One region of the Dactylosporangium cerinum genome, then DNA from elsewhere that is predicted to be linked to it. Evidence: riboswitches for the same ligand, from Rfam matches in the RefSeq annotation. Region 1 holds a riboswitch; the other holds the start of a gene.
The links. Region 1 has a riboswitch for cyclic di-AMP ahead of ACFPIJ_RS38695 (C40 family peptidase). Riboswitches for the same ligand answer to the same signal wherever they lie in the genome.

Region 1 (5,271 bases):
CGTCCGATGAGCATGTCCGGTGCCATCCGACGGTCCCTCGCCGCGTCGGGCTCGGCCGTCCGCCTGGTGCTGCGGGCGTCGTTCAAGGCCAGCCCGGGCCTGGCGGGCGCGGTCATCGTCGTCGCGTTGGTGGAGGCTGCGCTGCCGGTCGGGCTGGCCTGGACGGTCCGCACGCTCGTGGACGGCCTCACCGCCCACGACACCGGCCGGATCCGGCTCGCCGCGATCGCGATGGGCGTCGTAGGCCTGTGCTGGGTCGGCGCCCAGTGGGTGTCGATGACCAGCCAGACGGTGCTGGAGGAGCGCACCGACCACTGGCTGGAGCAGCGGCTGAGCGGGCTCGTGCACGAGATGCCCGACCTGTCCGTGGTCGAGTCACCCGACTTCCAGGACCGGGTGTTCACCCTCGCCGGGCGGCCGCGGCACCTCGTCGGCTCGATCACCACGATCATCGAGACCGTCGCCCTGGCGGTGCGCTTCGGTGCCGCCGCCGTCCTGTTGGCGTTCGTCGCCCCGGTGCTGACGCCGCTTCCGCTGCTCGTGCTGCTGCCGGTGCTCGCGTCGATGCGGGCCGAGCGGGAGATCTCCAGCATGCTCGACGACATCTCCGCGCCGATGCGGGCCGCGCGCATGCTCTTCCTGGCCGGGACCGAGCCGGGCCCGGCCGGCGAGCTGCGCCAGTACGGCATGACCGGCGCCGTCGCCGACCGGCAGGACGAACTGCTGCGCACCGCGGACCGCCGGCAGCGGCTGGCCCGCCTCCGCACGGGACGGATCATGACCATCGGGTGGACACTGTTCGCCGCGGGCGTCCTGCTGCTGCTCTGGCTGTCGCGCGACGACCCCGGCGTGCGCAGCGGCGGCGTGGTGTTCCTGCTGGCCGTCCTGGCGATGCAACTGGTCGCCCAGGCCGAGCAGGCGGCGACGACGTTCAGCAAGCTCAGCCGGCTCAGCACGATCCTGGAGCGGTTCACCTGGCTGGAGCGCCTCGTGGAGCAGTCCGGCGACCGGCACTCCGGCAGCGCGACCGCACCGGCCGGCCTGCGGCACAGCATCGAGCTGCGGGGCGTGACCTTCCGGTACACCCCCGACGGCCCGCCGGTGCTCGACGACGTCAGCCTCGTCCTGCCCGCCGGCACGGTCGTCGCCCTCGCCGGGCACAACGGGGCGGGCAAGTCGACCCTGGTCAAGCTGCTGATGGGGCTCTACCGGCCGACCGCCGGTCAGATCCTGCTCGACGGCGTCGATCTCGTGACGCTCGATCATCACAGCGTGCGCGAGCGGCTCGCGGCCGGGTTCCAGGACTTCTGCCGGTTCGAGCTGCCCGCCGGCGACACCGTCGGGGCCGGCGACCTGCCGCGCCTCGGCGACCGGGAGGCCGCCGCCGGGGCACTGACCAGGGCCGGATCGGCCGACGTGATCGGCCGGCTCGCCGACGGGCTGGAGACGCCGCTGGGCCGGTCGATGCCGGGTGGCGCCCTGCCGTCGGAGGGGCAGTGGCAGAAGCTGGCCCTCGGCCGGGCGATGATGCGCGAGGCGCCGCTGCTGCGCGTGCTGGACGAGCCGACCGCCAGCCTGGACGCGGAGAGCGAGGCCGCCCTGTTCGCCGGCTGCCTGGAGGTCGGGCGGGCGGACGCGGCGGTCAACGGGTGCGTCACGCTGCTCGTGTCGCACCGCTTCTCGACCGTCCGCACCGCCGACCTCATCGTGACGCTGCGCGACGGCAAGGTCGCCGAGGTCGGCACGCACGAGGACCTGATGGCCACCGGCGGCTGGTACGCCACCGTCTGCACCATGCAGGCGGCCGACTATGCCTGAGCCCGCGCCGACGGTGGCCGCCGTCCGATCCCGCCGTCCCTGCAACGGGTCAGGCCCGGCGGATCGGCATGTGCGTGGGTGCCGGCGGGCCGGACAGAAACGTGGTGACGAGCCCGGTGCACAGCTGCGGGTGCTCGATGAGCAGGGTGTGCGAGGCGTTGGGCACCACGGCGAGCTCGGCATCGGGCAGCGCCCGGTAGAGCCGCAGGACGTGCTCCAGGGAGACGGCGTCGTCGTCGCCGGCCATCACCAGCGTCCGGCAGGCCACCGCGCTCAGGTCGGCGGCGGCCAGCGCCAGGTCGCCGGCGTCGGACGACGCGGCGATCCGCTCGATGACGGACACCAGGTGGCCCGGCCCTTCCGGGGTCACCTCGGCGTGCTGGTCGTAGATGATCTGCGGGATGTCGGCAGGGGTGGCCGGCGGTAGCAGGACGCCGTCCTGATGGAAGGCCCCGCTGATCAGCACCAGCCGGGACACCAGGTCGGGCCGGGCGATCGCGGTCAGCAGCGCCACGACCGCACCCGCGCTGTAGCCGACCACCGCGGCCGGCCCGCCGACGACGTCCCGCAGGAACGCGACCGTGTCCCGCGCCATGACCTGCGGGCTGAGCGGGCCGCCCGGGTCCGCGGTGTGCCCGTGGCCGCGCCGCTCCGGCACGTACAGCCGGAACCCACCGTCCAGCGCGTCCAGGTTGCCGGCGAAGCAGCGCGAGTCGACGACCGCGCCGTGCAGCAGCACCACCGGATCGCCCGCGCCTCGTTCGTCGTACCAGGTGCGCACGCCGTCGAGCTCGACATACCGCTGCACTGTGACCTCCCGCCCCGATCATGGCGCACCGGAACCGCCCCCGCTGCCCGTGGCACGGTCCTGGTGCGCTACCGGCCCGGCAGGGGGCCGCCGCGCAGGAACGCCTCGTACAGGTCGCGGACGTCCTCGTCGATCGTCGGCCGGATGTTGCTGTACCGGGTGTCGGCCCGGTCGCGGTGCGGCCCCGAGAGCCAGTAGCGCTCGTCGGTCTCGACGTCGAAGAAGTTCGCGTCGAACATCCCCGGCCAGCGGCGCAACGTCCGGCCGTGCCAGTAGGCCGTCTTCCAGGTGCGGTTGAACCGGACGGTACTGATCCACGCCGGACCCTGATCGGTGCCGTGACCGGTCTTCAACTGCACGAACATCACCCGCTCGGCCATGGACAACCACGATGCCGCAGATCTCCACGTCGCGCATCGCCTTATTCACGCCGTTCGAGACAGGCAGGTGCGTCTTGAGTCTTCGTTAAGTGTCGCTTAGATCGAGGCCCGACGGTCTCTGCTGCCGTTACGTTTGGGTCGGCCTGCCGGACTTCGCCACCCCGCCGGGGTGGCCGGGCAGCCACCGCTGAGTCGCCGGCCGCGTGTCCCGCACGAGGTCGACGAGCCGGGGAACCAACCTGGTTTCCATTGGGGTGAATCCGCGCCACGGCGCGGTAGGGCGCGCCTTCTTCTCGCCCGAATCCGTCAGCTAACCCGGTAAGCGGTCCAGGAAGAAGGACTGTGCCGTGTTCAACGGACGCACGACGCTGCGCACCGCGGTCGTCGCGCTGGCGGTGGCGGCGATGATCGCCCCGGCCTGCGCCGCGCACGCGGATCCGACGCCTGAGCAGCTCCAGGCCCAGATCGACAAGGGCAACGAAGAGGTCGAGCTCGTCGTCGAGCAGTACAACAAGGTCAAGGGCGACCTCGAGGCGACCGAGGCGGCGATCACCAAGTTGCAGGCCGACCTGGCACCGCTGCAGGCCACCATGGACACCGCCCAGGACGACGCCACCACGCTCGCGGTCAACGCGTACAAGAGCGGCGGCAACCTCGGCACGTGGTCGCTCATGCTCGGCGCGAGATCGTCGGACAACTTCACCGACCGGGTCGGCACCCTCCGGCAGATCTCGCTCAGCCAGCAGCGCGACCTGGCCGCGTACGGCGCGGCGAAGGACGCCTTCACCGCCGAGCAGCGCCGGCTCAACGACACCAAGGCGGCGCAGAGCCAGCAGAAGATCGAGCTGGAGACCCGCCGCAAGAAGATCGAGGGCGACATCGCCCGCCTGGACCAGATGCAGGCCAAGGCCGAGGCCGCCGCCGCTGCGGCCGCCGCTGCCGCCGCGAAGCCCAAGACGACCACCACCACGCCGCCGCCCGCGGGGAAGCCACCGGCGGTGTCCGGCTCGGCGGGCAAGGCGGTCAACTACGCGTGGGCGCAGCTCGGGAAGAAGTACGTGTGGGGCACCGCCGGGCCGAACACCTTCGACTGCTCCGGGCTGACCATGATGGCGTGGAAAGCGGCCGGGGTGTCGTTGCCGCACAACGCCGCACAGCAGTGGCAGAAGGTCCGCCACATCTCACGCAGCCAGCTCGCCCCGGGCGACCTGGTGTTCTACAACAACCTCGGGCACGTCGGGATCTACATCGGCAACAACCAGATCATCCACGCCCCCAACAGCCGTACGGTCGTGAAGGTCGCCCCGGTCGACATCGACAAGTTGTACGGGTACGGCCGACCGGCCTAATTGGTTGGACGCCGGCAGCCCGGGCGTCCATGGTCGGTCGATGAGCGATCGGTTCGCGGGCGTCCGGGCGACGTTCGACCACGACCGGCGACCTACGCGCCCTCGGCCTGGCGATGGCCTTCTGGGAAGCGGCCTGACGTCAGGCCCGCCGCCAGCCGCCAGCGTGCCACTTCACCTTCGTGTGCGCCGGTCGCGGTTGCGGCGGAGACAGCCGCCGGGTCCGCGCCACCGCTGAGCGCGGCGAGCGGCCAGGTCGGCACGCCGTCAGCGCCGTCGTAGGCGGTCCAGGCCCACGGTCCGTCGAAACGCCAGGCGCGGCCGTCGGCGTCGGCCACGTCGTCACCGGGCGTCAAGAAGGCGTACGGCCGGAAGACCAGCTCAAATGTGAGCGGGATGCCGTTGCCGGGTTCGATGCTGGTGCCCTGGAACTCGGCGGCGGGGTCGGGTGCCTCGCCGGCTGGCAGGATGAGCAGGCTCAGTTTCGGCCGCGGCAGCCAGCCGGTCTGTTGCGGCGGATCGTGCTCGTGGACCTCGATGACGTGGATGATCCGGGGCGGGATGCCGATGCGACAGGTGTCACCCGGCGCGAGCTGGTCGGCAGTCGGTTCCGTGACGTACAGCTCGGCCGGATCGTGGCGGTCCAGGGCCGCCTCGCCGTTCCAGCGGATGCCGTCGGCGTCGGGGTCGATCTCCCACCACGGCCAGCGGACGGTGACATGCGATTCATCGACGTGCGTCACGACCGTGGGAGTGAACAGGCACTGGATACGCAGCACGTCCCCGACGCGGTGGTCCATCGCGGCAGGTTAACGCACCGCCTCCCAGGTTACGTTCAGGAGAACCCGCCGCCGGTGAAGTAGGCGGTCAGGATCTGCTGGGCGCCGGCGAACCAGTAGCCGTCGTTGCCGGCCAGGAA
Region 2 (5,271 bases), on a different contig from region 1:
GGTCTGCCCGTGTCGAGGTCCAGGACGCTGATCGCCTCCATGGGGCAGGAGGCCATCGCGTCGAGGACGGCCTCGTCGTCCGGGGCGACGTCCGGACTCACCGGGTGCGCCCGGCCCTCGACGTCGTCGAGCTCGAAGCGGTCCGGCGCGATGCCCGCACAGCTGCCCGACCCGATGCACGTGTGGTCCACGGTGATCCGCCACATACCACCAACCTATCGAACCCCGCCATTGTCTGCAGACCCGGCGCGGTTGCGCAATATTCGTACGGCTGATTGAAAAACATCCACTGCGGTCGTAACTTTCGAGGCGCTCACCCTGACCCCGTTCCGGCAGAAGGTGACTCGAATGCACTTACCCCCCACGGCCGTGCACTTCCACACCGGCCGCACCGCCGAAGGCCCGCTCATCTGGGCGCAGACCGCGATCTGGGACGTGTTCCGCTGGCTGCCAGCGGATGACACCACCCTCAACCTCCTCGTCCAGTGCCCCGTCCCCGCCGGCCGCTCCCTGTCCGACGTCACGCTTGCTCTCCAGCGGCTCGTCGAGCGGCACGACGCGCTGCACACCCTGTTCGTCGACACCCCCGACGGACCGCGGCAGCGCGTCGTGGGCGAGGGCGACATCCCGCTGCAGGTCCACGACATCAGCGATCTTCATCTCAACGACTTCGGTGAGGCGCTGCGCAGGCCCTGGTTCGACATCGGTGCCGACCTGCCGCTGCGGGTCGCGGTGCTCACCCAGGACGGGCTGCCGGTGACCGTCCTGCTCGCCGCCAGCCACATGGCCGTCGACGGCTGGAGCTTCGCGATCGTCCGCGGCGACCTGCTCAACCTGCTCCAGGACCCGCCGATCGTGGTCGAGCCGGGCCAGCAGCCGCTGCAACGCGTCGAATACGAGACCTCGCCCATCGGCCTGCGCCGCGAGGCGAAGGCGCTGAGCTACTGGTCGAAACACCTCGCCGGGGTGCCCACCTGCATGATCGAGAGCACCCGCGACGGCCGGCCACCCAACCTCGACTGGGGCCAGATCCAGTCCCCCGCCCTCGCCCTGGCCACCAACGGTCTCGCCAGCCGGCACGGGGTGCCCCCGGCGACCGTCCTGCTCGCCGCCGTCACGCTGCTGCTGGCCTCGCACACCGGCGAAGACGAGGCATTCCTGCGCCTGATCGTGTCGACCCGCTTCCGACCGGCGAGCCGGGGCCTGGTCGGCGCCTTCAACGAGAACGCACTGTTCCGGCTGGAGTTCCCACAGCCGTCCAGCGAATCCGTCGGCGACCTGCTGCACCGCGCCTCCGACGCGGCACTGCTGGCCTACGCCCACTGCGAGTACGACCCCCGCAAGCTCGACACCATCTTCGCCCAGATCGCCGTCCAGCGGGCGATCACCCCCGACGGCTACTGTTTCTTCAACGACACCCGGTATTCGGTGCAGGAGCAGACCCCGCCACCACCCCTGCCCGAGGCCGTCCTGACGCTCGCCATCACTGACGCGTTGCCGGCGACGAAGCTGCTCGCCCCGGTCATCGACCGCCTGCCGAAGGGCGCGAACTTCTTCCTCTTCCTGACCGACCTCAGCGACACGGCGGAGCTGATGCTGTGCTCCGAGCGGGGCTTCCTCGGCGAACGCGGGCCGCTGGGCTTCCTCGACGGCCTTGAGCGTCTCGTCGTCAAGGCTGCCCTGGACCCGCGGGCCACTACGGGCACGCTGCTTGAGTTGTGATGTGCACTGGTCGTCTCATGTGCAGCCGTGTCAGGTCGCTGGTTGCGGTTCGCGGTTTCCGGTCAGCATGACCTTCAAATATTCGCCCAACGTTGCGGGGACTTGATGGCACCGCCCGGCCGCTGGCGCGTCCGTGCGACAGGGTGGCGTGGTCACCCTGACAGCCGTCTTGCGGTGATCCCAAGCCAGGTCCGCACTCACATGATCCACCGCCGTCGAGGTCATCATTCGGTGGTCCCACACCGCCGCTGGTCACAAAAGCCGCAATCTCCCCCGCCCCGCCCGCGCCGGACCCAACGTTTCGAACTACCTGGTGGATTACTGACCGCGGGCGGTCACCGATCCACCAGGTTGTTCAAGATTTCCGTTCGGGAGCGCTGGTACCGACCAGTCCAGTGATCGATGGTTTTCGTTTTTTGGCTGAAGGCGGTGTTGTAGCACCGAATGATGACCTCGACGGGCCTGGATCATGTGAGTGCGGACCTGGCTTGGCATCACCGCAAGACGGCAGTCGCGGTGACCACGCAACCCTGTCGCACGGCCGAAGGCCGGGCGGTGCCATCAAGTCCCCGCAACGTCTGGGCGAATATTTGAAGGTCTGGACGACCAGAGACAGCGAACCGCAACCAGCAAAAGCGGGCAACCACGCAGCGAAGCCCGGCCGCCAGCAACCGGCGACCGGGCAACTCTCGCAAAAGGTCACACGCTCCGAGCGGCACTCTCCTCGTCGGCCGGCTCGGTCTCGTCCAAGGGCGGGGTCAGCTCAGGGGAGATGACGTCCGTGATGGTGCTCTCGCGCAGATGGCGGTTGTTGCGGGGCTCCTGCCGGGTCTTCGCGTCGTTCAAGCGGCGCCGCAGGTCGTCGCGGACGTCGTTGATCGCGGCGTGCAGATCCTCCTCCGTCGACGTCGTCACGATCTTCTGCTGCCCGGCGATCCAGCACTCGAGGGTCACCTTCTGCCCCCGCGCGCCCCGGTCCTTCACCAGCACCTCGAGCTCGGTGGCGTCGGCATGGTACGTGGCCAGTTGACTGTCGAGCGTGGCGAACTGCTCGGCGATCCAGGCCCTGTCCCCCTGAGAGAAACCGGCACCGACGCGCAGGCAGTCCTCGACGGTGGCCGGTGTGCTCGTAGCACTCCTCGACATGTCCGAGACCCCTTCCGTTGCTTTCCTTGACGATCACCGCATACCCCGCAGTGACCTGGTTCATGTCCCCCAAACCTACCTAGGAAGCTAGCCTACCACCCCTCACCTCGCCCTGTTTCACTCCGCCGCCGGGACGTCACGGAGGGTCTCAGGAAGGGTGAAATCGCAGGTGGTTAGGGTCGGCGGCAGCCCCGCTCGTAGGCACCGACTGTGCCGGCGCGGGCCGCCGCCGAGCCGTGCCCCCACGGGCCGGGGAACCAAGTTTCTGGGGTGAATCCGCTCGAAACGAGCGGTAGGGGCGACTGTTCCGTCCCGAATCCGTCAGCTCACCCGGTAGGCGGCCGATGGAGGGAACAGTATGTCCAGACCTCCGTGGATCGTCGCCGTCGTCGCGACGCTTGCGATCCTCCTGACCCCGACCGTGGTGCTCGGCACGTCCTCACCGGCGAACGCCAGCGAGGGCGGCGACCCTGCGCTGATCAAGAAGCTCGACGAGACCAACCGCGCGTACATCGACGCGCAGAACGCGCTCACCGCGTCGCTGGAGCGCCAGAAGAACCTGGCCGCGCAACAGGCGGCGACCGAGCCGCAGTACGCGGCGCTGCTCGAGGAGAGCCAGTCGATCTCGGTCGCCGCGTATCAGAACGGCGGTGGGCTGCGCAGCGCGGCGACGCTGCTCAACAGCGGCACCCCGGGGATGTTCGCCGACCGGGTGAGCACTCTGGAGGTCCTCGCCCGCGAGCGGGCCGCGCAGCTGCGCCAGGTGGCGGTGCTGCGGGCGGAGCTGAGCAAGACGAAGGCGACGATCGACGCCGAGGTCGCCAAGCAGCAGGCGAGCATGGCGGTGATGACGAAGCAGAAGGCGGAGCTGGAGCAGGCTCTCGCCCAGTCGAAGAACGCCGTCGACGCATCCACCACCGGGAGCGGCAACACCACCAGCAAGACGGCGGAGCCGGCCCCTCGCCGGGCCGACGGGTCGTGGCCGGCCGAGTCGTGCAGCGTCGACGACCCGACCACGAAGGGTTGCCTGACGCCGAGGACGTTGCACGCGATGCAGCAGGTGCAGAAGGCGGGCTTCACGCACTTCGTGTCGTGCTGGCGGCCGCCGGGTGAGCCGTACGAGCACCCGAAGGGACGGGCCTGCGACTTCGCCGCCGACGTGAAGGGCTTCGGCGGGGTGGCGACCGGCTCGTCGAAGGAGTACGGCACGCAGCTCGCCGCGTGGCTGGTGAAGAACGCGACCGCGCTGGGGGTCATGTACGTGATCTGGTTCAAGCAGATCTGGACGCCGGCGGCCGGCTGGCGCGCGTATACCAGCGGTCAGGGCGACCCGAGCAGCGACCACACCAACCACGTCCACATGTCCATCTATTGAACGAGCGCCGTGAGCAGCGCCTCCACCGCCGGCAGGGCAGTCCTGCCGGCGGTGACGAGGGCGTCGAGGCGGCGCGCCCCGGCGACCGGCAGGTCCGTCACCCGCACCGCGAAATCAGACCCGCCGCGAAGCGCCAGATCCGGCGCGATGGTCGCGCCCAGGCCGGCTGAGACCAGGGCGAGCACGGCCGGATAGTCCACGCACAGGTGCACCCGCCGCGGGGTGAAGCCACGCTCCCGGCCCAGCCGGTCGAGCACCTGCCCCGTCGTCGAGGACGGCGGCCCGCAGATCCACGGCCGGTCGGCCAGGTCGCCGTAGGAATGCACCGGCGGCCAGTCCAGCGGCACGACCACCCGGTAGGGATCCTCGCCGAGCGGCACCACGTGCACCTGCCGGCGCGACTCCAGACCCAGCGAGGCGTCCCGCTCGGTGATCGTCACGTCCAGGCCGCCGAGGCGCAGTTCGCGCAGCGCGGGCGGGCCGTCCAGCTCGGTGATCGAGCAGGTCACGTCGGGGTGGTCGCGGGCCAGCCGGGCCATCGCGGGGATGAGCAGGAACCGGATCACGGTCGGGAACGCGCCGACCCGGACCAGGCCCGCGGCCCGGCCCGACATCGCGGTCAGCTCCCGCTCGGCCTCGGCGAGCTCGCGTTCGATGGCCTCGGCCCGGCCGGCGAGCACCCGGCCGGCGGCGGTGAGCACGGCCCGCCGCCCGGACCGGTCGACGAGCGGCCGGCCGACGGTGTGCTCCAGCTGCGCCAGCTGCTGCGACACCGCCGACGGGGTGACGTGCAGCGCGGCGGCGGCGCCGGCGAGGGTGCCCCGGCGGGCGATCGCGGCGAGCACCGCGAGGCGGCGCGGATCCAGGTTCAATGTGCAGCCCTGCTTCAGTGCAACTGTAGGAATTCTCGCTCACACGTTAGCTGCGCTGTCCATCAAGATGAACGAGTGAGCCGCTTTGTCGAACTGAGCCACCCGATCCACGCGGGGCTGGTCACATACCCGGGCATGCCGGGACCCGTCATCACC

Region 2: linked by a shared signal. The riboswitch ahead of ACFPIJ_RS63760 (coiled-coil domain-containing protein) and the one ahead of ACFPIJ_RS38695 (C40 family peptidase) in region 1 are both predicted to bind cyclic di-AMP.

What each region holds. Positions count from the first base shown of each region.
Region 1 covers NZ_JBHSIU010000054.1:167,843-173,113, reverse strand. The annotation lists gene ACFPIJ_RS38715 (ABC transporter ATP-binding protein) at 1-10, shown strand, start outside; gene ACFPIJ_RS38710 (ATP-binding cassette domain-containing protein) at 13-1,818, shown strand; gene ACFPIJ_RS38705 (alpha/beta fold hydrolase) at 1,868-2,626, opposite strand; gene ACFPIJ_RS38700 (hypothetical protein) at 2,695-3,006, opposite strand; cyclic di-AMP (ydaO/yuaA leader) riboswitch at 3,182-3,346, shown strand; gene ACFPIJ_RS38695 (C40 family peptidase) at 3,354-4,355, shown strand; gene ACFPIJ_RS38690 (hypothetical protein) at 4,448-5,152, opposite strand; gene ACFPIJ_RS38685 (leucine-rich repeat domain-containing protein) at 5,188-5,271, opposite strand, start outside.
Region 2 covers NZ_JBHSIU010000131.1:359,083-364,353, reverse strand. The annotation lists gene ACFPIJ_RS63775 (ferredoxin) at 1-206, opposite strand, end outside; gene ACFPIJ_RS63770 (condensation domain-containing protein) at 349-1,722, shown strand; gene ACFPIJ_RS63765 (HPF/RaiA family ribosome-associated protein) at 2,422-2,868, opposite strand; cyclic di-AMP (ydaO/yuaA leader) riboswitch at 3,086-3,223, shown strand; gene ACFPIJ_RS63760 (coiled-coil domain-containing protein) at 3,227-4,243, shown strand; gene ACFPIJ_RS63755 (LysR family transcriptional regulator) at 4,237-5,115, opposite strand; gene ACFPIJ_RS63750 (cyclase family protein) at 5,191-5,271, shown strand, end outside.